4 regions of the Gracilibacillus sp. HCP3S3_G5_2 genome follow, and region 2 is predicted to be linked to each of the others. Evidence: riboswitches for the same ligand, from Rfam matches in the RefSeq annotation. Region 2 holds a riboswitch; each other region holds the start of a gene.
What was found. A riboswitch is a leader RNA that binds a small molecule or an ion and turns the genes downstream of it on or off. The one in region 2 is predicted to bind thiamine pyrophosphate.
Positions count from the first base shown of each region.

Region 1: it holds a riboswitch for thiamine pyrophosphate, as region 2 does, so the genes downstream of both, ACTNEP_RS12940 (ECF transporter S component) here and tenI (thiazole tautomerase TenI) in region 2, are expected to answer to the same signal.
Region 3: it holds a riboswitch for thiamine pyrophosphate, as region 2 does, so the genes downstream of both, tenA (thiaminase II) here and tenI (thiazole tautomerase TenI) in region 2, are expected to answer to the same signal.
Region 4: it holds a riboswitch for thiamine pyrophosphate, as region 2 does, so the genes downstream of both, ACTNEP_RS00270 (ABC transporter substrate-binding protein) here and tenI (thiazole tautomerase TenI) in region 2, are expected to answer to the same signal.

Region 1 covers NZ_JBQHXU010000008.1:91,206-96,776, reverse strand. Annotated here, with positions in the region: gene ACTNEP_RS12955 (YkgJ family cysteine cluster protein) at 1-147, opposite strand, end outside; gene ACTNEP_RS12950 (energy-coupling factor transporter transmembrane component T family protein) at 369-1,163, opposite strand; gene ACTNEP_RS12945 (ABC transporter ATP-binding protein) at 1,153-2,607, opposite strand; gene ACTNEP_RS12940 (ECF transporter S component) at 2,609-3,199, opposite strand; TPP riboswitch at 3,354-3,460, opposite strand; lysine riboswitch at 3,608-3,790, shown strand; gene dapA (4-hydroxy-tetrahydrodipicolinate synthase) at 3,932-4,822, shown strand; gene ACTNEP_RS12930 (M20 family metallopeptidase) at 4,876-5,571, opposite strand, start outside.
Region 2 covers NZ_JBQHXU010000001.1:219,118-224,688, reverse strand. Annotated here, with positions in the region: gene ACTNEP_RS01135 (M20 metallopeptidase family protein) at 1-918, opposite strand, end outside; gene ACTNEP_RS01130 (ferritin-like domain-containing protein) at 1,196-1,639, opposite strand; TPP riboswitch at 1,779-1,874, shown strand; gene tenI (thiazole tautomerase TenI) at 2,022-2,639, shown strand; gene thiO (glycine oxidase ThiO) at 2,632-3,744, shown strand; gene thiS (sulfur carrier protein ThiS) at 3,761-3,964, shown strand; gene ACTNEP_RS01110 (thiazole synthase) at 3,971-4,741, shown strand; gene ACTNEP_RS01105 (MoeB/ThiF family adenylyltransferase) at 4,734-5,571, shown strand, end outside.
Region 3 covers NZ_JBQHXU010000012.1:27,991-33,561, reverse strand. Annotated here, with positions in the region: gene thiD (bifunctional hydroxymethylpyrimidine kinase/phosphomethylpyrimidine kinase) at 1-546, opposite strand, end outside; gene tenA (thiaminase II) at 539-1,237, opposite strand; TPP riboswitch at 1,341-1,448, opposite strand; gene lepB (signal peptidase I) at 1,496-2,044, opposite strand; gene ACTNEP_RS16580 (CynX/NimT family MFS transporter) at 2,198-3,391, shown strand; gene ACTNEP_RS16575 (hypothetical protein) at 3,488-3,814, shown strand; gene ACTNEP_RS16570 (organic hydroperoxide resistance protein) at 4,183-4,602, opposite strand; gene pflA (pyruvate formate-lyase-activating protein) at 4,702-5,460, opposite strand; gene pflB (formate C-acetyltransferase) at 5,489-5,571, opposite strand, start outside.
Region 4 covers NZ_JBQHXU010000001.1:53,584-59,154, reverse strand. Annotated here, with positions in the region: gene ACTNEP_RS00285 (FixH family protein) at 1-433, opposite strand, end outside; gene ACTNEP_RS00280 (metal ABC transporter solute-binding protein, Zn/Mn family) at 681-1,802, shown strand; gene wrbA (NAD(P)H:quinone oxidoreductase) at 1,942-2,541, shown strand; TPP riboswitch at 2,694-2,803, shown strand; gene ACTNEP_RS00270 (ABC transporter substrate-binding protein) at 2,887-3,861, shown strand; gene ACTNEP_RS00265 (thiamine-binding protein) at 3,875-4,168, shown strand; gene ACTNEP_RS00260 (ABC transporter permease) at 4,264-5,019, shown strand; gene ACTNEP_RS00255 (ABC transporter ATP-binding protein) at 5,019-5,571, shown strand, end outside.

The DNA of each region.
Region 1 (5,571 bases), on a different contig from region 2:
ACTTTTAACTAATTTTTGATCTGCGGACAAATGACTATCTATTAATTGATCAACGATTTGATAAAAAGCATCTTCGTTAATTTGATATTTCTCATTGAGTTCATTACATTTCTCGATAATTTCTTGATGTGTTAGGTAACAATTCATGTCTACTTCTCCTACTAGATTACGATTCTATAATAACAGGAAACAAGAGTATATCCTTTGGGTGATTGACTAATTCGATCTCGTCAGTTACTAAGAGTATACTTATATTATACTTTTAATATTTTAAAAGAAAACCATTATTTTTCTTCATCTCCATAAAAGGAGTAAAGGCATGAACCTAATTTTATGTTAATAACAGATTGATCCCCCTCGCCTTTAACTCATCTAACATATTCGACTGGGAATAATGCAAATTGTTCACTACAAACATACGCAATAAGTAACCAGATAACTAACAGGAAAAGGAATAATAAATCTTTATATGAATAGCCAAGATGATAATAAAAAGTTCTTTTACTATTTCTCGAGAATTGCTTGGCTTCCATTGCGATGGCTATTCGATGTGCTCTTCGGATACTTTGGGCTAACAATGGAATAGCATATAATTTTATCTTTTCATACATCCCTTTGATTCCTTTGGAATATTGAACACCTCTTACTTTTAATGCCTGTCTTAATGTTTGAAATTCCTCGATGATTATTGGCAACATCCGAATAGCTGCCATAAAGCTATATGCATACTTAGGCTTCACTTTTAATTGCTGCATAGTAGAGTAAAATAAATAAACAGGTCTTGTTGTTAAAGCAAACAGTAGACTTAAAATACCAAAGACACTGCTTCTGAGTCCTAAGTGAATCCCTCGATAAAAACTTTCCTCTGTTATATGGATTAAGCCAAATTTAAACCAAGTATTCTGTCCTTCTCCAAAAAAGATCATTGTTGTAGAAGACGATACAAAAATAATCAATAATGGAACTGCTAGCAGTCCAATCATTTTCCAGGTATGACCAGTACCGAAAAGATATAGACCAAGAGCGCCAATAATTACATATAGCAAATAGTTGGGATTATGAACAAATAACAAACCAATAAAAAGAGTAGTTAGTATTAATAATTTAAAGCTAGGATTAATGTGATGTAACCATGTTGGTTGATAGTTAATACTAATAGACATATACCTCATCCTTCAAGCTATTTTCTTTCGTTTTAGAAAGGTCCATTAAATCGATGATCTTTCCATTTTTAATTTGCCATTCCTTCGTAGCATATAGCTCCACTATTTCTGGTTGGTGTGTAACCATGACAATTGTTATGCCATTTTGTCGGCATTCTTCAAACAATTCGAGCATCTGAAACGTATTTTTTGCATCCTGACCAAAGGTTGGTTCATCCAATAACAGAATATCTACATCGGCAATTGTGGCAGTTGCTACGCTTAATCGTTTCTTTTGGCCGATTGATAATTGATATGGATGATGGTCTTTTACATGGAGAAGATTATATTTGGTTAAATGTGTTTCTATTCTGTCGGCAAACTGTTTTTGAGGTATATTACTATATTTTAAAGAATGCTCCAGTTCTGCGTAAACGCTGTTCGTTATAAATTGTAGTTCTGGATTCTGAAAAACATACCCGATTTTTCGATAATCACACGTTCTAGTACCATCAGATAAATAGTAGTTTATATCACCTGATGTTTGGATTAATTGCATGATTGCCAGCATGAACGTACTTTTGCCAGATCCGTTCTCACCAGTAATCGCAATCCAGTCACCTTGGTGAATCGCCGCTTCCTCTACATATATTTTCGTTTGCTTCTGATAAAGACCAGAAAAGGACTTCATCGTCATTATCGGTTGATTCTTCATAACTTCATTGCAGCTAGCAGGAAGCTGACGTACATAGTCATCCCAAATGTGTGGATACCATACCCCGTATTGATATAGCCTTGCTTTAAATTGATTAAAGATTACGTTTGGGTCACCATCAGCGACTATTTGACCAATATCGTCCATTATGATCACTCGATCAACTAATGGTAATACATGTTCGATTTTATGCTCAACTATCACAACCGTTTTATTCTCTGCTACTTCCTTCAATGTATCCCAAACTTGCTTTGTACCTAGTTGGTCGAGCATAGCTGTTGGTTCATCAAGAAACAACACTTCAGGTTCCAACGCTAATACAGATGCTATCGCCAGACGTTGTTTCATTCCACCGGATAATTGATGAATAGAAGTGTGTGGATCATCTAATTGTAAACCAACTTGTTCTAAATAATATCTAATTAACTCCTTCATCTCTTGTTGAGGCTTATATCGGTTTTCTAGAACAAAGGCTATCTCTTCATCTACATAAGGCATACAGAATTGCGTATCCGGATCTTGAAAAACCATCCCGTATGATGCGGAGATCGTAAGTTTATCTGCTTTAATCGGCACTTCTATCACATCTGGTATTAAACCAGCCAATATCTGAAGTAAGGTGGATTTCCCTGAACCTGATGGACCAACAAGTAATACTTTTTCCCCTTCTTTTATGGATAAAGATAAATTTTTAAATAATAAAGATGCTGTATTCGGATATTTAGCTCGCAGATTTTTAACCTCTAACATATTATTTTACCTCATCATCCAATATTTTATAATCATCTTCAGAAATTGGGCGAATTGCCTTTGTTACTCCGGTTTTATCTAATGCTTTTACTAGATAGTAAGCAAAAAAACCTGTAATCAAGATAGAGCCTATTACTCTATTCACTATTAATAACATAAGATTCCAAGCAGCTAATGAATCGATATAGCCATAATATACATCTAGTATAAGCGATCCAATGGCAGCCCCTACTGCTGCCAAGCAAACTACATATAATCGGTAACTCTTGTATCGATACATGGCAAATATGAGTTCACAACCTATTCCTTGGACAAGACCATATAACAACAAGGATATCCCCCATTGGCCACCAAACAAAAATTCTCCTTGTGCAGCTGCAAGTTCCGCTAATAAAGCAACACCAGGCTTACGAATAATGAGAAAAGCAACAGTCGCTGCCATAAACCACATACCATAAATTAATTGATCAATGTGTAAGCCCAACACCCCTACAACACTGTATAATGGTCCCCAAATCTTATAAATAACACTAAAAATAAATGCGATGACAATTGTAATTAAAATATCGGTTAATGTTAACGTTTTTTTCATGTTCGCACCTCTTTCCTTTTAGGATAAATTAATATTTTCTTGTAGTATCAGTCTATCTTATCGCTAAGTACCCCTCCTTTAAACACACAAATAGCCACTATCCATACATTCGTAGAGATAGTGGCTATATTTATCCATATAAAGGTATCACTATATAAGATATTTGCCACTTCCCTACGCTGGTATTAACCAGATCAGGTTCTAAGGGTCTTAAAGTAATACTTTAATCTCAGTCTTTACAAGACACCCCTAGTGGAATGTGTTTATACTATTTAATTCGACTTCATCATATCAAATTTTTCCATATTGTCAAGATTTTTTTATAAATCGGATTGCATCCATCGATATTTTTTGGTATAGTTGGTACCAACGTAAAACAATTAAATATTTTGCTTCAATTTTTATTGAAGTGAGAATAGAGGTGCAAAAACCATTAGTACATAGTTGGAGACTGATGCTGTCTGTGAAGACTATGGAAAGGGGAATTTGCCGAAGTAATCTAAGTATGCATCTGCTTATTTTACTGGTCCTTCATTGAATAAATGCAGGGCTGTCATATAGTGAAGAACTATATGGAGGGCTATCTCACGCATCGAACCTAATGTGAATTCAAGATGCAACAGTGATACCCTCATTGTTGCATCTTTTATTTGTTGTAGGCGATGAGATACCCTCTATTCAATGAAAATATCATCAAATTGTTTTAAATCTTTGAATAGAGGTGGATATATTATGAACTTTGGACGTGTACTAACAGCAATGGTAACTCCTTTTGATCAAAATGGGGACATTGATTACGGAAAAACGGAAAGATTAATTAACTACTTATTACAAAATGGAACAGATGCATTAATTGTAGCGGGAACAACGGGTGAATCTCCTACTTTATCAAAAGAAGAAAGAATTTCCTTGGTTAAATATGCTGTTAAAACGGTTAATGGTCGCGTACCAGTTATAGCTGGAACTGGATCAAATAATACACGTGAAACTATCGAGTTGACAAAAAAAGCAGAATTAATTGGTGTAGATGGAATTATGCTTGTGGCGCCTTATTATAATAAACCATCACAAGACGGTCTCTTTCAGCACTTTCAAGCAATTGCGCAATCTACTAACCTACCTGTGATGTTATATAATGTTCCAGGAAGAACAGGTGTAGATATCAGTCCTGAAACGATTATTGAACTGTCAAAAATAGTTAACATCGTATCCGTGAAAGAGGCTAGCGGAAACCTTGAGGCGATGACGAAAATAATTCGTGACACTGACGAAAACTTTTCTCTTTACAGTGGCGATGATAGTTTAACACTTCCAGCTGTAGCTATTGGAGCTGATGGAATTGTTTCTGTCGCTTCGCATATTGTCGGGAATGAAATGAATGAAATGGTTATGGCTTGTCAAAACGGTGATATTCGAAGAGCACAGGAACTACATCATTTCTTGCTGCCAATCATGCAATCGATGTTTATGGCACCAAGTCCAACACCTGTAAAAGCTGCTCTAGGAATGAACGGGCTGGACGTCGGAGGAGTTCGATTACCGCTAATACCTTTAAATGATGAAGAAAAACAATTATTAAGACACCAGGTACATTTTTTGCGAGAAAATTATGATGTTGGATAGGCAAAATGCAGTTCACTAGTAGAGTGAACTGCATTTTTAGTATATAAAATGATTCAATACGATTTTGCTAATTCGGCAATTACATGAGCGAGAAGTAGTGTTCTTGGGACGAATGATTCTAACTCAAGATATTCGCTTTCTCTGTGTGCCCGTCCACCAACAGGGCCAAGTCCATCGACTGTAGGTATGCCTAATGCTGAAGTAAAAGAGGCATCTGACCCTCCACCAGTTTCGGTATCTTTAATAAAAATATCTAATTCATCCCCGACTCGTTTAATAATACGTAACAGTTTTTCTGTTTGTTCCGTTTTTTCCATCGGCGGGCGATTAATGCCACCTTCTATTTTGACTTTGGTTCCGTCCACTTCCGTACTCGCTATAATTGTAGCTATTTGTTCTTTAATTTCTTCCGCTTGCTCCTGTGTTCTAAAACGTACATCTACTTCTGCTGTCGCATGATCAGAGATAGTATTGACTGATGTGCCCCCTTCAATTAAGCCTACATTAACATGGATGCCCTCTTCTTCATCGGTAATATCATATAATTGAATAATTTTGTGTGCTAATTCCTCAATCGCACTTCTTCCTTTTTCAGGCTCAATGCCAGAATGTGCCGCTTTTCCAATCACCTCTAATTTATAAAGCCCTTTTCCTCTTCTTGCTGAGACGATTGCTCCGTTTTTACGAGCTGGTTCCATTACTAATGCATATTTTTTATTTTGAGCATGTTTTTCGATTAGTTCTCGAGA
Region 2 (5,571 bases):
ATGTTCTGCATGATTGATAACAGGGCTATAGCCAAAGGAGTAATGAAAATCATATGATACATCATAACCAACGCAAGTGCCTTTTGTTACTTTTTCGATTTCCTCTTTGATAAACTGTTGTACGTCAAGATTAAACGTACGGACTGTACCCTCGATTGTTGCTATATCTGGAATTACATTGTATGCATTACCGGCATGGAATTGACCAATTGACACAACGGCCGTTTCCAATGGATCGATACGTCTACTAACGATTTGCTGTAGATTGGTTATAAGTTGTGAGCCAACTACAATTGGATCTTTAGTCTGATGGGGAATGGCGCCGTGACCACCTTTCCCATTGATACGAATAGTGAAGTGATCTGCTGCTGCCATGAAGTTCCCTCGGGCTGTTTGCACGATACCATATGGAGTATTTGTCCAGAGATGTGTACCATAAATGACATCAACATTCTCTAATACACCAGCCTCAATCATAGGCTTAGCACCACCAGGAGCAAGTTCTTCTGCATGCTGATGAATAAATACAATAGTACCAGTGAGGTCTTCCTGATGCTTTTTTAAAACCTTTGCAACTGCAAGTAATGTTGCAGTGTGACCATCGTGACCACATGCATGCATTACACCATCAATTTTTGATCTGTATGGGAGTTCTTTTTGATCTTGAATTGGTAGAGCATCAAAATCAGCACGCAATGCAACCGTTTTACCGGGCTTAGCACCTTTTAAAGTAGCAACAACACCATTGCCTCCGACATTTGCTTGATACGGAATATCTAGTATTCTATATTGTTCTTGAATAAATGCGGCTGTTTTGTATTCTTGAAAGGAAAGCTCGGGATATTGGTGTAAGAACCTGCGCATTTCCACCATTTCATCATATAAAGCATCAATTTCCGTAAATAAATTGTCCCTCATACCCTCACCCCATAAAAATTTTATTTCCATTATATCATAGATTAGTAGTCTATCCTTATTGTGAGAATGACTGGAAGCAGTAGGAGAAAATAAAAAACAACTACCAAAGGATTTTGGAAGTTGTTTTCTCGCATCTAGAAAAGGGAGGTGAGAGCTTATCACGTGCTAATCATCTTTTACTCCAAGCTTCACACTAACACAAGGAGCTAAGGATATACATTCTGTTCGTTTCGCTAATGATCCGTAGAGAAAAAGATTCACCGATCATCGTTTCACTTTATTGAAAGCTCTTGTCTGACAAAAGTCGTTCTGTTTCTTCCTTATGATTCGTTTCATCTGCAATAATATCCTCTAACTTTACGACAAGTTCTGTTAAGCCAAGTTCATCTGCTTGTTGTTTTCTTTTTTCATAGCGTTCAATAGTTTCTTTTTCGGCTTGATAAGTAGCTTCTAACATCGCTTTGACGTCTGTTAATTGTTCGACTTTCGCTGGGGTTGTTGTTGGTGTACCACCTAGTGTTTTGATCTTATCCGATAAGTATAAAGCATGTCCTATTTCGTCATTTATTTCATCTTCGAAAAATGGTTTTAAGAAGGAACGATATAGACCAGATACAACTGATGCGTGATACGTATACATAATTGTTGCAGCATATTCATTTGCTAGGTCTTCGTTTAATCCATCAATTAGAGCCTGTAATTTTTCTTGATCTTGTCCCATTCTATCCAACATCCTTTCATTTTCATTTTCCATTATATATCTACCCTTAGAGAAGAATAATAAACATATAAATGAGATTATTTTGGTTGGCGAAATTTGTATCATATGTTATCCTTTTCCTGTAAGTAAAAATTATATGTAAGAACACTAGGGGAGCCATTTGGCTGAGACGAAATTCGGACCCTTTGAACCTGATCTGGTTAACACCAGCGGAGGGAAGTGGTAGGAAAAGCAATGATCAAGTAGCTTTTAATACATACCACTCATCCATGCTGGATGGGTGGTTTTTTATGTGAATAAAGGATCATGCAATAAGTCTAGTATAATATCGACTCGACTAAACTTTTCTTCATCACTACCTCTACAAAAGGAGTATTAATTAATGGAAGGACTTCACCTTATTACAAATGGCAGAGCAACAGAAGAACATCTACAGCTAGTAGCAGAGAATATCGATCAGATTGATTTTATTCACCTTCGCGAAAAGACCAAAACAGCAAAAGAGATTCTGACAATGATTGGTTTTTTGCAAAAAGCTGGCGTTCCGGCAGATCGAATCATAGTTAATGACCGTATAGATGTCGCATGGGTTAGCAAGTGCATGGGAGTTCAACTGGCATATCACAGTATTCCGGTCGCTAAAGTAAAAAAGTCATTCCCGGGACTCCGTATAGGTAAGTCTATTCATTCTCTAAAAGAAGCGATAGATTACGAACAAGATGGTGCAGATTTTCTACTATATGGTCATGTTTTTTCGAGTAACTCTAAACCGGGGATAGAGCCAAGGGGGATTACTACCTTAACGGAAGTAGTGAACAATGTTTCCACTCCTATTATTGCCATTGGTGGAATGACAGAACGAAATATTAGCGATGTACTAAAAGCTGGGGCAAGAGGTGTAGCGGTTATGTCAGGAGTATGGGATGCCGAAGATCCAGCTCAAGCATTGAAGAATTATCGTAAAGTGTTCGAGATAAGGAGGGAGGAACAAATTGAATAATCGATATGATCAAATCATTGTCGGTGGAGGAGTTATGGGGGCTTCGATTGCCTATGAATTGAGTAAAAGAGGTTATCAGACTCTGCTGTTAGAAGAAAATACTATTGCTGCTGAAGCCTCTAGTGCAGCTGCCGGTATGTTAGGCGTACAAATGGAATTTGAAAAGGATTCCCCTTTATTTCAATTTGCCAAAGAAAGCAGGCGATTATTTCCTGCTTTAGCGGAGGAGTTGCAAGATAAAAGTGGTGTGGACATTCAGTTCATTGAAAAAGGTGCAATTAAACTTGCCTACCATCAGCATGAAATAGATAAGTTAACCAAAATAGCTGAATTTCAAACACAGCAAGGTGCAGAAGCTAGGATAATTCCACCAACAAGTTTACCGGAAAAAGAAATTGCTTCCAATTTTTATGCTGCACTTTATTGTCCGAAAGAAGGTCAAGTATCCGCACCCCACTTAACAAAAGCATTTGCAAAATCTGCATTACATTATGGTGCCGTCATAAAGGAACAGACAAGGGTCCAAAAGATAGTAGTGGAAAATGGAAAAGTGACCGGCGTGAAGACGGTAGAGAAGGTGTATAACGCAGACTGTATTATAGTGAGTGGTGGATTTAAGAGCTCTTATTTTTTCCCATATATTAATCAGCTAACACCTGTAAAAGGGGAGTGTCTGTCCGTAAAAACAGATAAGCCACTTATTCAATCAACCATTTTTACGGAGGATTGTTATCTCGTTCCGAAAAGAGGGAATCGAATGATCATCGGTGCTACATCAAAACCGAATCAGACGGATAAAAATGTGAAGGTGAAAAGTGTGCTACATTTGTTATCTCGTGCTCAACAAATTGTACCAGCATTAAATGAGGCAACAATAGAAAAGGCTTGGGCTGGTATACGTCCCTTAACAAAAGACGGCTTTCCATATTTAGGGGAAGTGCCAGATGTACGAGGACTATTTGTAGCTACAGGGCATTATCGCAATGGCATCTTGCTCGCACCGCAAACGTCCAAATTTATGTCGGATCTTGTGGAAGGAAAACAAGTTAATCAAGCATATTTGGATGCGTTTTTCTTAAATAGAGAACGTCTAATGACTTTATAAAAGAGGAGGAGTGTTCTTGGAGCTTATTTTAAATGGTGAATCGTTAATAGTTAGGGATGGTATCCGTAATATAGAAGAATTACTGAAAGAGTTGTCCTTGGAGAAGAAGTCATTAATAGTAGAGCATAATCAAACGATTTTAAGAAAAGAAGATCATAAAGAGACGGCAATTTCGGAAGGTGACCGATTAGAAATTGTCCATTTTGTTGGAGGAGGATGAAGAAATATGCTTAAAATAGGAAAATATTCATTTCAGTCTAGGTTATTTTTAGGAACAGGGAAATACCCAAACTATGATATTCAAAAACAGGCCGTTGATGTATCAGAAACAGAAGTACTTACTTTTTCAGTACGTCGAATGAATATTTATGATCCGGACCAGCCGAATTTTCTTGAGAAGATTGATACGAAGAAGTATCGCTTTCTACCGAATACTGCTGGTGCCAAAAATGCAGAGGAAGCAGTGAGAATTGCTAGATTAGCTAATGCATCAGGACTATGTGACATGGTGAAAGTAGAAGTAATTGGCTGTGATAAAACATTGCTACCAGATCCTGTCGAAACATTGAAAGCGACAGAGACTTTACTTGCGGAAGGTTTTACGGTCCTCCCATACACATCTGATGATGTCGTACTTGCCAGAAAGCTTGAAGAGTTGGGTGCACATGCCATTATGCCAGGAGCCTCACCGATTGGTTCAGGACAAGGAATCATTAATCCATTGAACTTGCAATTTATTATCGAACAAGCAAACGTACCAGTTATCGTGGATGCAGGAATTGGTTCACCGAAGGATGCTGCCTATGCAATGGAATTAGGTGCAGATGGTGTTCTGTTAAATACGGCTGTTTCTGGCGCAGATGAACCGGTAAAGATGGCGCTGGCGATGAAATTAGCAGTGGAAGCTGGCAGACTAGGGTTTGAAGCAGGCCGGATTGCGAAAAAAGAATATGCGGTGGCAAGCAGTCCTAAGGAAGGGATCAGTATTGGTGAATAATCGTTATCATCGCCAAATGCTCTTTCAACCAATTGGCGAAACAGGGCAGAAAAGGATTCAGGAAAGTCATGTATTAATTATTGGTGCGGGCGCACTTGGTTCTAGTAGTGCAGAAATGCTTACAAGAGCAGGAGTTGGAACACTAACCTTAGTTGATCGCGATTATGTGGAGGAAACTAATTTGCAGCGGCAACAGCTATATACCGAAGAAGATGTCCGCATGCAAACACCTAAAGTAATTGCTGCTAAAAGACGGCTGGAAGAGATTAATCATTTCACCAAAATCGATGCTAAGGTAATCGATGCTGGAGTGGAGGAGTTGGAAGTAGTAGTACCAAAAGTGGATGTGGTAATAGATGCTACAGACAATTTTGATACAAGATTAATCATTAACGATATTTGCCAAAAACATCAAAAACCGTGGATTTATGGTGCCTGTGTGGCGAGTTATGGCGTAACGTTCACTGTTTTACCAGGGGAAACCCCGTGTTTGCAATGCTTAATGGATCATATACCAAGCGATGGCGCAACGTGTGATACAGTCGGTATCATTAGTCCAGCAGTACAAATGGTTGTATCATATCAGGTTACAGAAGCTCTTAAAATAGTAACAGGCAATCTTGATGCACTTTCAGGTAAATTAATCGCGTTTGATTTATGGAAAAATCAACAAATGGAATTAAAAGTTGCGAGCTTAAAAGATGATGAGTGTCCATCCTGTACCAAAAAACAGTTTCCACATTTAACCTATCAATCGCAGCTGAAAACAGCCGTTTTATGTGGACGAAATACAGTCCAAATAAGAACAAACGATAAAAAAATCATTCACT
Region 3 (5,571 bases), on a different contig from region 2:
CCCCTCTAAGTGACCGCCTTTTACTACAGCTGCTTTTGCCCCTAAATCAGCGACAATTACTTTCGCTGCTTTTTCTGCGTCTTGATTATTATCAATCTCGAATCCTACCAAAATTTCAGCCTCTGGGACATTTGGTGTTACTACTGTGGCTAGTGGGATCAATGTGTTGCGAATAATCTGTCTTGATGCTTCATCCATTAAGGAGTCACCGCTTTTTGCTACCATTACCGGATCAATCACGTAAGGAATCTCCGTATCTGCTAGTTTTTCAGCTATTAATTTCATCATATCAACAGTAGCTATCATCCCTGTCTTGACTGCTTGCGGTCGAATATCTGTTAACACGGCATCTAATTGTTTTTCAATAAAATCAATACTTAAATGTTGTACATCTTGGACTCCAAGTGTATTTTGCGCTACTACCGAGGTTATAACACTCATTCCATATACTTCACGCTCTTGAAACACTTTCAAATCCGCCTGAATCCCAGCACCACCTGATGGGTCTGTTCCAGCTATTGTAAGTGCTGATGCTATTTTATTCATTTCCGTTCTCCTTTCCAGCTAATGAGAATGGCCATGCCTCTACTTTATAGGCCATCTCCCAAAATAAATATTCCAACTGACAGCTTTTCATAAAAGCTAATTTTGCTTTCTGTTTTTCTTCTTCACCGACTTGTTCTGCCCATTTATCTAGACGTTCACAAAGTTCTGTTGTCACGGAAGCTGTATCTTCTTTTGCATAAAATGTAATCCATTCATAAAATGGATGTTCCTCTGTTGGTTGATACTTATCTTTTAAGTAATGACCGATCTCTAAATATGTCCAAGGGCAAGGTAATAAGGCTGCGATTAATTCACCGATAGTTCCTTGCTGTGCTGTACTTTTCATATGCGCTACATAATGATCAGCTGTCGGTGGCAGCGGATATCCTTGCAATTGATCATAGTCAACTCCGGCCACACGACACAAATTATGGTGTGGATGAATCTCACTATTCAAAACAAAACCGATTTTTTCATAAAAATACGTCATATCTTCTCTTTTACTGCTTTTAGCGATCGCGATACCGTAAATATTCATAAATGCATTAAGGTATTCAAAATCAGCTTTTACATAGTGAATGATCGCTTCTTTGGGCAAGTTCCCCTTTCCAATGCCAACTACAAAAGGGTGGTTGAAAATCCCTTGGTAAACATCCTCTGCCGCTACTCGTAATTCTTGACTAAATCTCATTTCTCCAGCCTCCACTTAAATTTATTTCCATAATAAAAAGCCACTCACAGTAGTGGAGCGGCTTTTTGAAAGTCCATATCAAAAGTAAGGTGCAAGTAGTTCACACCATCCGGCTCCACTTTCCTACGCTGGTGTTAACCAGTTCAGGTTCAAAGGGATCAAGAACTCACTTCTTATCTCAGCCGCTCAAGCAGCACCCCTAGTGGATTTTATTTATGAAGTTATAAACAATTAAACACGGATATAGTAAATTGTCAACTATTTTATAAGACCAAATGACTCAATTGGCCAGATACGCATTTTCACATCTCCGATAACATCCTCTTCATCAATAAAACCAAATTGGCGACTATCTTTACTAACTCTCCGATTATCACCCAGAACAAAAATTTTACCTTCAGGTACACTTTCTCTCCCTGTTAATTCTTGAAGTGTAAAGTCATTTGTCAGCTTCTGTCCTTCCGAAAGCAATGACTTATACTCATCAAGATATGGTTCTTCATAAAGCTCACCATTTATATACAGATGATCATCTCTCACTTCGATTGAGTCACCTGGAAAGCCTATTACTCGCTTTACATAATTATCATTCGAGTCTGGTGCTTTAAAAGCAATCTCGTCAAAGCGATCAATACTACTTATCTTACTCAAGATGATCCGGTCTCCATCTTCTAGATTCGGCATCATTGATTCACCTTTTACCACAGAAGGTGTAATTAAAAAATGCCGACAGAGGAGTACAATGATAACAGCAACTAACAACGCTTTTAACCATGAAAGTAATTCTTTAATGACCTTATTCTCCATTGTAGACCTTCCTTCACCATACTAAAACTAACTTCCACTTGTGTTTAATATATGTTACTCTATTATAATGCAAAATCAATTGCTAGTTACTTACTTATTTTAGCATATTTTAAATGTCAGTTGTTAATTATAACATAGAAACAAGGTGAACAGATGCAAACAAATCAACATTCAACAAAAAGACACTATACTATTCTTTTTATCATAGGAATTATTCTCTTATCTTTCAACTTAAGGCCTGCTATCACCTCTGTGGGGCCGATAATTGGGTTCATCCGTGAAGATCTAGCAATCAGCAATTGGAGTGCCGGCTTTTTAACGAGTCTGCCTCTGATCGCCTTTGCTCTTATGTCACCTATTGCGCCAAGGATAGCCAATCGTACAAGTAATGAAAAAGCATTACTTTATGGCCTTATTACATTATTAATTGGGATTTTGGTTCGCTCCATCACATCCATTATCTTATTATTTGTTGGTACTGTATTAATTGGTATCGGTATTGCAATCATTAACGTGATTTTACCAAGTCTCATTAAAAGTAATTTCCCCGAAAAAATTGGACTGATGACTGGTGTTTATACAACTTCCATGTCTATTTTTGCTGCACTAGCGTCTGGATTAAGTGTACCGTTAACAACTGCTACTGGCCTTGGTTGGACATGGTCACTAGCTAGCTGGGGTATTTTAGTGATTATTGGGATATCTATCTGGCTTATCGCCATGAATAAAGCACCACGTGAAGAAAACCGGCAACTGTATGAACCAAGTACTGTCCAATTATTACGTTCGCCTGTTGCCTGGCAGGTAACACTTTTTATGGGATTACAGTCTTTTTTATTTTATGTAACAATCTCTTGGTTAGCTGAAATACTTATTTCAAATGGGTTTTCAGGGTCAGCTGCAGGGTGGTATGTAGCATACATGCAATTCATTAGTCTTCCGGCTACTTTCTTCACACCTGTTATTGCTGGTAAACTGTCAAATCAGCAGCCGGTCGTGGCCATTTTTGGGTTATCTGGAGTAATTGGATATAGTATGTTATATTTTGAGCCTGGTGTGATCGGAGCTACCATTGCCATTACGCTAATCGGTATGTTGTTAGGAGCTAGCATTAGTTTAGCCTTAGCATTACTAGGCTTAAGAACCTCCAATGCAAGGCAAGCTGCTGAATTATCAGGTATGTCACAATCTTTTGGTTACCTACTAGCGGCAATCGGTCCAATAGCAATTGGACTGAGTTTTGATCTTACAAACAATTGGCAGCCTTCCATTTTAATGATCATCTTTATTACGTTGCTCATGACAGGGTTTGGCTTAGGAGCTAGTAGAAACAAAAAAGTCCTATAATTACTAAAGGATTTTTTAATATAATACATTTACTTGCCTTTACCTAATTGTGTATCAGGAGTATACTTAAATGTATTAGAAATGGAGATGGTTGGTATGAGAAAATTTCTTGTGTTTGTTGTGATGCTGTTAACCATTTCTCCCTTTATTTCACTATCAAGCTATCAATCTCATATATCTTGGATCACTTCAACCATTGATTCAAACGAAAAACTGCATGCAACCTTTCTTTATGATACGGATCATCATGAGTCAAAGGCAGACAATGGCGTTTTACATGCAGACAATGAAATATTAGGGATATTACTGTTATTAATCATTCTTTACACTCTTCATCTAGCTTATGTATCTCGACATTATTTACATGCTGTATTTTTTCAGTCTAATTATCTGATCACATTCCTTCCCCTTTCAAAAACATAATTCAAAGGAGGTATAAAGATGTGGTTCAGATTCTTTATGATTGGCTTGTTTTCTTTTGCAGCAGTCAGTGTTTGGGTTTATCAAGGTATTGAGTTTTTCTTGGCTTTTTCAGATTATTTTAAAAATCGTTCCTAAAGTGGCTATAATCAGCGAGGGTTTTTGGCCCCACTGATCATTAGTGAAACTTATCAAATAATTGACTCGTAGAAAGAGCACGGTGTTTTAATCACCGTGCTCTCTCTTTATTTGTCATCGTGCTAATCGACCGTCCCCCACAAGATAAGTGGAGGATCAGCTGAACTAACACCCTACTATGTATCACTCCCTCAGTGGAGGACGAAAATCCCCTCTAAGGGAAAAGTTTCACTTTATACAGCCTTTGTTTTTAATTCTACGTCAATATTACCTCTAGTTGCTTTGGAGTATGGACAGAAGTCGTGTGCTTGTTTTGCCAATTCTTCTGCTTCTTCCTGTGATACTCCTTTAATTTCTACGTTGAGCACCACACCGATTTTAAATCCACCATCCGCTTCATCTTTTAGTAAACTAACCTCTGCAGTAATAGAAGATTCAATATCTTTCTTTTGTTTGGATGCCATTAAGTTTAATGCACCATCGTAGCATGCAGAATAACCGGCAGCAAATAACTGTTCTGGATTAGAGCCTGTTCCTTCACCGCCACCACCTGGATTTACCAGATCTAAATCAATTAAACCGTCATCTGATTTCACATGACCGTCACGGCCACCTTGTGCAGTTGCTTTGGATGTAAATAATACGTTACTCACTCTATCCACTCCTTTAAATTTAAATTAGAACGTTTACTTGTTCTATATTATTTATTCTACCAATACTATTCCTTTTCCTTCAATTATTAAACATTCTATTTAACTGGAATGGAGAAATTTATTTTTTTGTAAAGCGTTGTTTAATATTTTTTCTGCCTTGAGCACAAGCTCCTGTGATGGTGGCTCTATTCCTTCAAGTGGATAATCTAATCCAAGTTCTTCCCATTTATATATGCCGAGTTTATGGTAAGGTAAGACTTCGATTTTTTCGACATTAGACAATGTCTGGATAAATGCTGATAATCTTTTAAGTGATTCAACATCCTCATTAATCGTTGGCACTAATACATGTCTGATCCATACTGGCACACCTCTTTGATCAAGGTATTGTGCGAATCGTAGAATATGCTGATTGGACATACCTGTTAAGGCTAGATGTTTCGCTAGATCAATATGTTTTAAATCTAATAAAACCAAATCCGTTACTTGTATTAATCTATCGAGCTTTTCCATGTAATATGGTGAGGTGGAAAAGCATGCTCCACAACTATCAATGGTTGTATGAACTCCCAGCTTCTTTAATTCTGTAAAAAGCTCCGTCAAAAAATCGACTTGCAACAAAGGTTCACCACCACTAACCGTTACTCCTCCCCCTGAAGCTTGAAAAAAAGGCAAGTATGATTGAATGTCTGTAACTAATTCTTCTACGCTTATGTTCTTTCCATCGCCTCTCGCCCAAGTATCAGGATTGTGGCAATACTGGCATCTTAATAAGCAGCCTTGCATAAATATGACATACCGTAAACCTGGTCCATCAACCGTACCACAAGTTTCAATAGAATGAATTCTTCCAATCATCATACTCACCTTCTTTGTTTATTTAATCTTACATAGTTTCGTGAAACGTGCGATTAATCACATCAATTTGTTGCTCACGTGTTAGTTTATTAAAATTAACTGCATACCCTG
Region 4 (5,571 bases), 170 kb from region 2:
TTTCCTCGTGGGAAGCCTGCTCATGATGTTCATGCGTCTCACCGTTAATCGTAATCGAATGTTTAGGCATCGTGTGCATGCCTTCGGCAGTTGTATGAGCATAGATTTCGTATATGCCAGGTTCATCAAAAATCACTTCTGCAGTATAGGTTCCATCTTCATTATTAGTTGCTTCCATTGTTTTCGTATTTTCCTCATCCTCTACATTCCAATATTCGAACGTCATTTCTTCAGCGTCGGTAACAAGTTCGTCATCTCCATAAATAACCGTGGTTTTCAATAAGACAGCTTCTCCAGCTTCCGCTTCTTCAGGTAACTCAAAATCAACTTGGATTCCTTTTACTTCATCAGTAGCTTCATGTTCATGGTTCTCTGCATTACTACAACCGGCAAGGAAAATAAAAAAACTGATTAGCAGTATTAAATTTTTCATAAATACTTGTCCTCCATATTTTTATCTAATGTTAATATACGCTTACAATGATAAACAATCAATGAATAATATGTGACATTTAATGTTTTCTAGTCAGCGCAACTTTTATTAAATCAAAATAATTACTATTTACATTTGTATTTTAATAGTTTATAATACTATTAAATCGGACCCGTTACGATTTATTTTTTTCTGTCATCAATCGTAATGATTATGTTTTGATACATACAGGGGGGAGTAAGGAAGAATGAAAAAGATAGGAATTATTTTGTTCTTCGTCATGATTATGTTACTAGTAGGTTGTAATACCAGTGAAGGTTCCCAAACAACTGAAAGTAATGAAGGAACAAGTGAAGAAAAACTGAAAATTTATGCGACATTATTTCCATTAGCTTATTTTGCTGAAGAAATTGGTGGAGAGTATGTAGATGCCGAAATGATCATTCCACCTGGATCAGATGCACATAGTTTTGAACCCACATCAAAAATGATGGTTGATATAGCGGAAGCAGACATGTTTTTGTTTAATGGTATAGATATGGAAACATACGCAGGTACAATTAAAGACGCCTTAGATGGAGAAGATGTATTAATGCTTGAGGCTGCTGACGGAGTATCATTATTAGACCATGCACATGACCATGGAGATGAAGAGCATAGCCATGAAGAAGATCATGACCATGGAGTTGAAGAACATAGCCATGATGAAGATCATGACCATGGAGATGAAGAATATAGCCATGAAGAAGACCACGACCATGGAGATGAAGAGCATAGCCATGAAGAAGATCATAACCATGGAGATGAAAAACATAGCCATGATGGACATGATCATGCACACGGTGATAAAGATCCACACGTATGGCTAGATCCAGTTCGTTCGATTGATCTTGCAAGTAACATTAAAGATGCACTGATTGAATTAAAACCAGAGCAAGAAGAAGTTTTCCAAGAGAACTTTGAGGATCTTGAAGCTCGTTTAACTGAATTGGATGAGGTATTCCAAGAACGCTTAACCTCAACTGAGAATAATGAAATACTTGTGGCCCATGCTGCATATGGCTACTGGGAGGACAGATATGGTATCGAACAGATTGCGATATCTGGTATATCGCCTTCTCAAGAGCCGTCTCAAAAAGAATTGGAGCGAATTATTGATCATACGAAGAAATCAGGTATTAAATATCTAATGTTTGAGCAAAATATTGAACCAAATGTAGCGCAAGTAATTCAATCTGAAGCAAATGTAGAGTCACTTCAGTTTCATAATTTAGAAGTATTGACCGAGGAAGATATAGAAAATGAAGAAACGTATTTTACGTTGATGGAACGTAATCTAGAAGCACTGACAAAGGCTTTGGATTATTAAGATAAACATGGAGTGCATAATCACTCCGTGTTTTTTGTATACAGATATAACAGTAAAACATTAGGGAATAAATAAGGAATACATTTCAAAAAAGTGGGCAAAACAAAAATATTAAAGAATGAAAAGGAGTTTTATCAACATGATAAAATTAGCAGTGGTTTACTATAGTTCAACAGGAATAAATTATCAATTAGCAAATTGGGCAGCAGAAGCAGCAAAAGAAGCTGGAGCGGAAGTGAAAGTCGTGCGCGTTGCAGAGACAGCACCAAAAGAAGCGATTGCACAGAATACAGACTGGGAAAAACACATGGAAGAAACTAAAGATATCCCTGTTGCCACAACGGAAGATCTTGAATGGGCAGATGCAATTATTTTCAGTACTCCGACTCGATTTGGAAATGTAGCTTCCCAAATGAAACAATTCATTGATACACAAGGAGGTTTATGGGCAGCTGGTAAGACAGTAAACAAAGTTGTTAGTGCAATGACTTCAGCTTCTAATTCACATGGTGGACAGGAAGCAACGGTTTTAAGTCTTTATATATCCATGATGCACTGGGGTGCGATTATCGTCCCACCAGGATATTCTAATGATGTTATTTATCCGGCTGGAGGTAATCCATATGGAACAAGTGTTACACAAAGCCAAGAAGATGGTTCTATGGTAGAAGATGTACAAGCTGCCGTAAAACACCAAGCAAAACGTGTGGTGGACATAGCAAATAAAATACATGGTTAAGGAGAAGAAGCGAACCACTTGGTGAAGAGGTTCGTTTTTTTGTAGGAAAAGAAGAGTAAAAGTTACTCGCCAAGTGCTCTACACTTTTCTACTAGTGAGGTAAAACTTGAAGAAAAGCTGGAATTATGTCAAAGTATTATGTAGCAATAAAATAATGAATGTAGGGGGACCGGTGTTGCCGGTTGAGACTGTATCCGTAAGATGCTGACCCTTAGAACCTGATCTGGTTAGCACCAGCGTAGGGAACATATGAGATATTGGATATCTTTATGTTTGCGCCCTAGGCTAAATGTCTGGGCGTTTTCTTATATGTTCCCTAAGAGAAAGATAAAGAGGGGGATTATGATGAAAAAAGTTTTGCTTGTATTAATTAGCTTTTTTATTCTCACTGGGTGTGGGAATGAAGAAAATGCACAGGAAGAATTAGAGGAGGTTACATTAGTATTAGATTGGACGCCTAACACTAATCATACTGGGCTTTATGTTGCACAATCAAAAGGATATTTTGAAGATGAAGGATTAAATGTAGAAATAGTCATGCCAGGAGAAGCAGGAGCAGATCAGACCGTAGCTTCTGGTCAGGCAGAATTTGGCATTAGTTATCAAGAACAAGTAACAGAAGCACGTACGCAAGATATTCCACTTGTTTCAGTTGCAGCAATAATCCAGCACAATACATCTGGATTCGCCGCACCAGTGGAAAAAGAGATTACATCACCAGCTGATTTTTCCGGAAAAACGTATGGTGGATGGGGTGCTCCTGTTGAGTCAGCAGTTATCGATGCATTAATGAAACAAGAAGATGCCTCCGTAGAAGATGTTGAAATTGTCAATACAGGAAATACGGACTTTTTCACAGCAGTGGAACGTGATGTCGATTTTGCCTGGATTTACTATGGATGGACGGGTATTGAGGCAGAACTTCGTGGAACGGAAATTGATATGATTTACCTCACGGACTATTCGGAAAAATTAGATTACTATACGCCAGTTATTACAACAAATGAAACAATGATTGAAGAAAATCCGGAAACAATTGAACAATTTATGACTGCAGTAACTCGTGGTTATCACGATGCGATTGACAATCCAAGTGAAGCAGCAGACATTTTAACTGAAGCAGTACCGGATCTAGATGAAGAATTAGTTCATGCAAGCCAGGAATGGATTTCACCAAAATATCAAGAAGATGCTGACAGATGGGGTGAGCAATCAGCCGAAGTTTGGCGCAATTACGCAGAATTTATGTTTGAAAATAACTTATTAGAACGTGAACTCGATGTAGAAGCGGCATTTACTAACGAATTTTTACCAGAATAATGGAGGGATATGAATGGCCGAAGCATTAGTAAGTATACAAATCATTCCGAAAACACCAAATGGGGAGGATTCAATCCCTTTCGTTGATGAAGCGATTAAGATCATCGAACAAGCAGGTGTCAAATATCAAGTCAATCCATTGGAAACTACAATGGAAGGGAATCTAGGCGAATTATTAGCTGTTATTGAAAAAATGAACCAGCGTATGCACGAGTTACATTGTCCAAGTGTCATATCACAGGTGAAAATCTATTCACATAAAGATCATCAGGCATCGATGAATGAACTTACCAAAAAATATCGTTAAATGCAAAAGTGGTCAGCAAATTGAACAAGTGGCCAGTAAGCTACCAGAAGTGGCAGCAAACGATGAGAAGTGGCCATTAAATAGGAGCATGCCTCATGTTAAGAAAAGCGTTTTTACCAGTTATCGTGATCGTAAGTCTTTTACTTATATGGGAGGTTTCTAGTCGAATACTTAATATTCCAACTTGGATTCTTCCTGCACCTACAGTTATTATGCAAGAAGCGATCAACGGTTGGGATAATTATCAGCATCATATCGGGTCAACTGTTTTTCTGACTGTAAGTGGATTTGCCATCGGTATCAGTGTAGGGCTAATTATTGCAATAGTCCTTCATTTACTGCCCAAAATTCGAGAAGCGCTCTATCCATTACTTATTATGTCACAAAATATTCCAATTATTGTACTCGCACCACTGTTAGTTATTTGGTTTGGGTTTGGTGTTACACCGAAATTATTAATTATAACTCTTGTATGTTTTTTCCCAGTTGCTGTAGCTACAATCGATGGATTACGTCATACAAATCCCGAATTAGTTCATTATATGAAAATGGCGGGTGCTACGAAAAAGCAAATATTTACAAAGTTGGAACTGCCTCATGCAGTTCCCCAACTATTTTCTGGGCTAAAGATTTCAGCTACTTATAGTGTAATGGGGGCTGTTATTTCGGAATGGTTAGGTGCAAATCAAGGAATTGGTGTATATATGACATTAGCGTCTTCCTCTTTCCGAACTGACCGGGTTTTTGTTGCAATTTTATTTATTATGATTTTATGCCTGATATTTTTTGTAATTATTATAGCTACTGAAAAAATCATCTTAAAATGGCAACCGGGAAAGGAGGGCTCTTGATGAGTACGCTAGAACTGAAGAATATTACAATGAGCTTTGGTGAACAAACGATTCTGAATAATTTAGATCTGACAGTCAATGATGGTGAATTTGTCTCCTTACTTGGACCATCTGGCAGTGGGAAGAGTACTATTTTTCATCTGATTGGCGGCCTTTATCAAGCTGATCATGGCACGATTCGATTAGATAATGAAACGATAAACGGAAAAAAAGGTGCGATCAGCTATATGCCGCAAACACCATCCCTTTTCCCATGGCGCACAGTTTTCGAAAATGTCATTCTGGGTGTGGAATTATTTCAAAAGCCTGATAAACAAAAAGCACTTGAGATGCTGGAAAGAGCTGGCTTAAAGGACTACGTCAATTCTTATCCCCATGAATTATCTGGTGGGATGCGTCAGCGGGTAGCCTTTGTTCGCAGTCTATTAAGTCCGCAAACTTTCATCTGTTTAGATGAACCTTTTTCGGCATTAGACGAGTTTACAAGGTTAGAAATGCAAAAATGGCTATTATCAATTTGGGAGCAAGAACGACCGTCTGTTTTATTTGTTA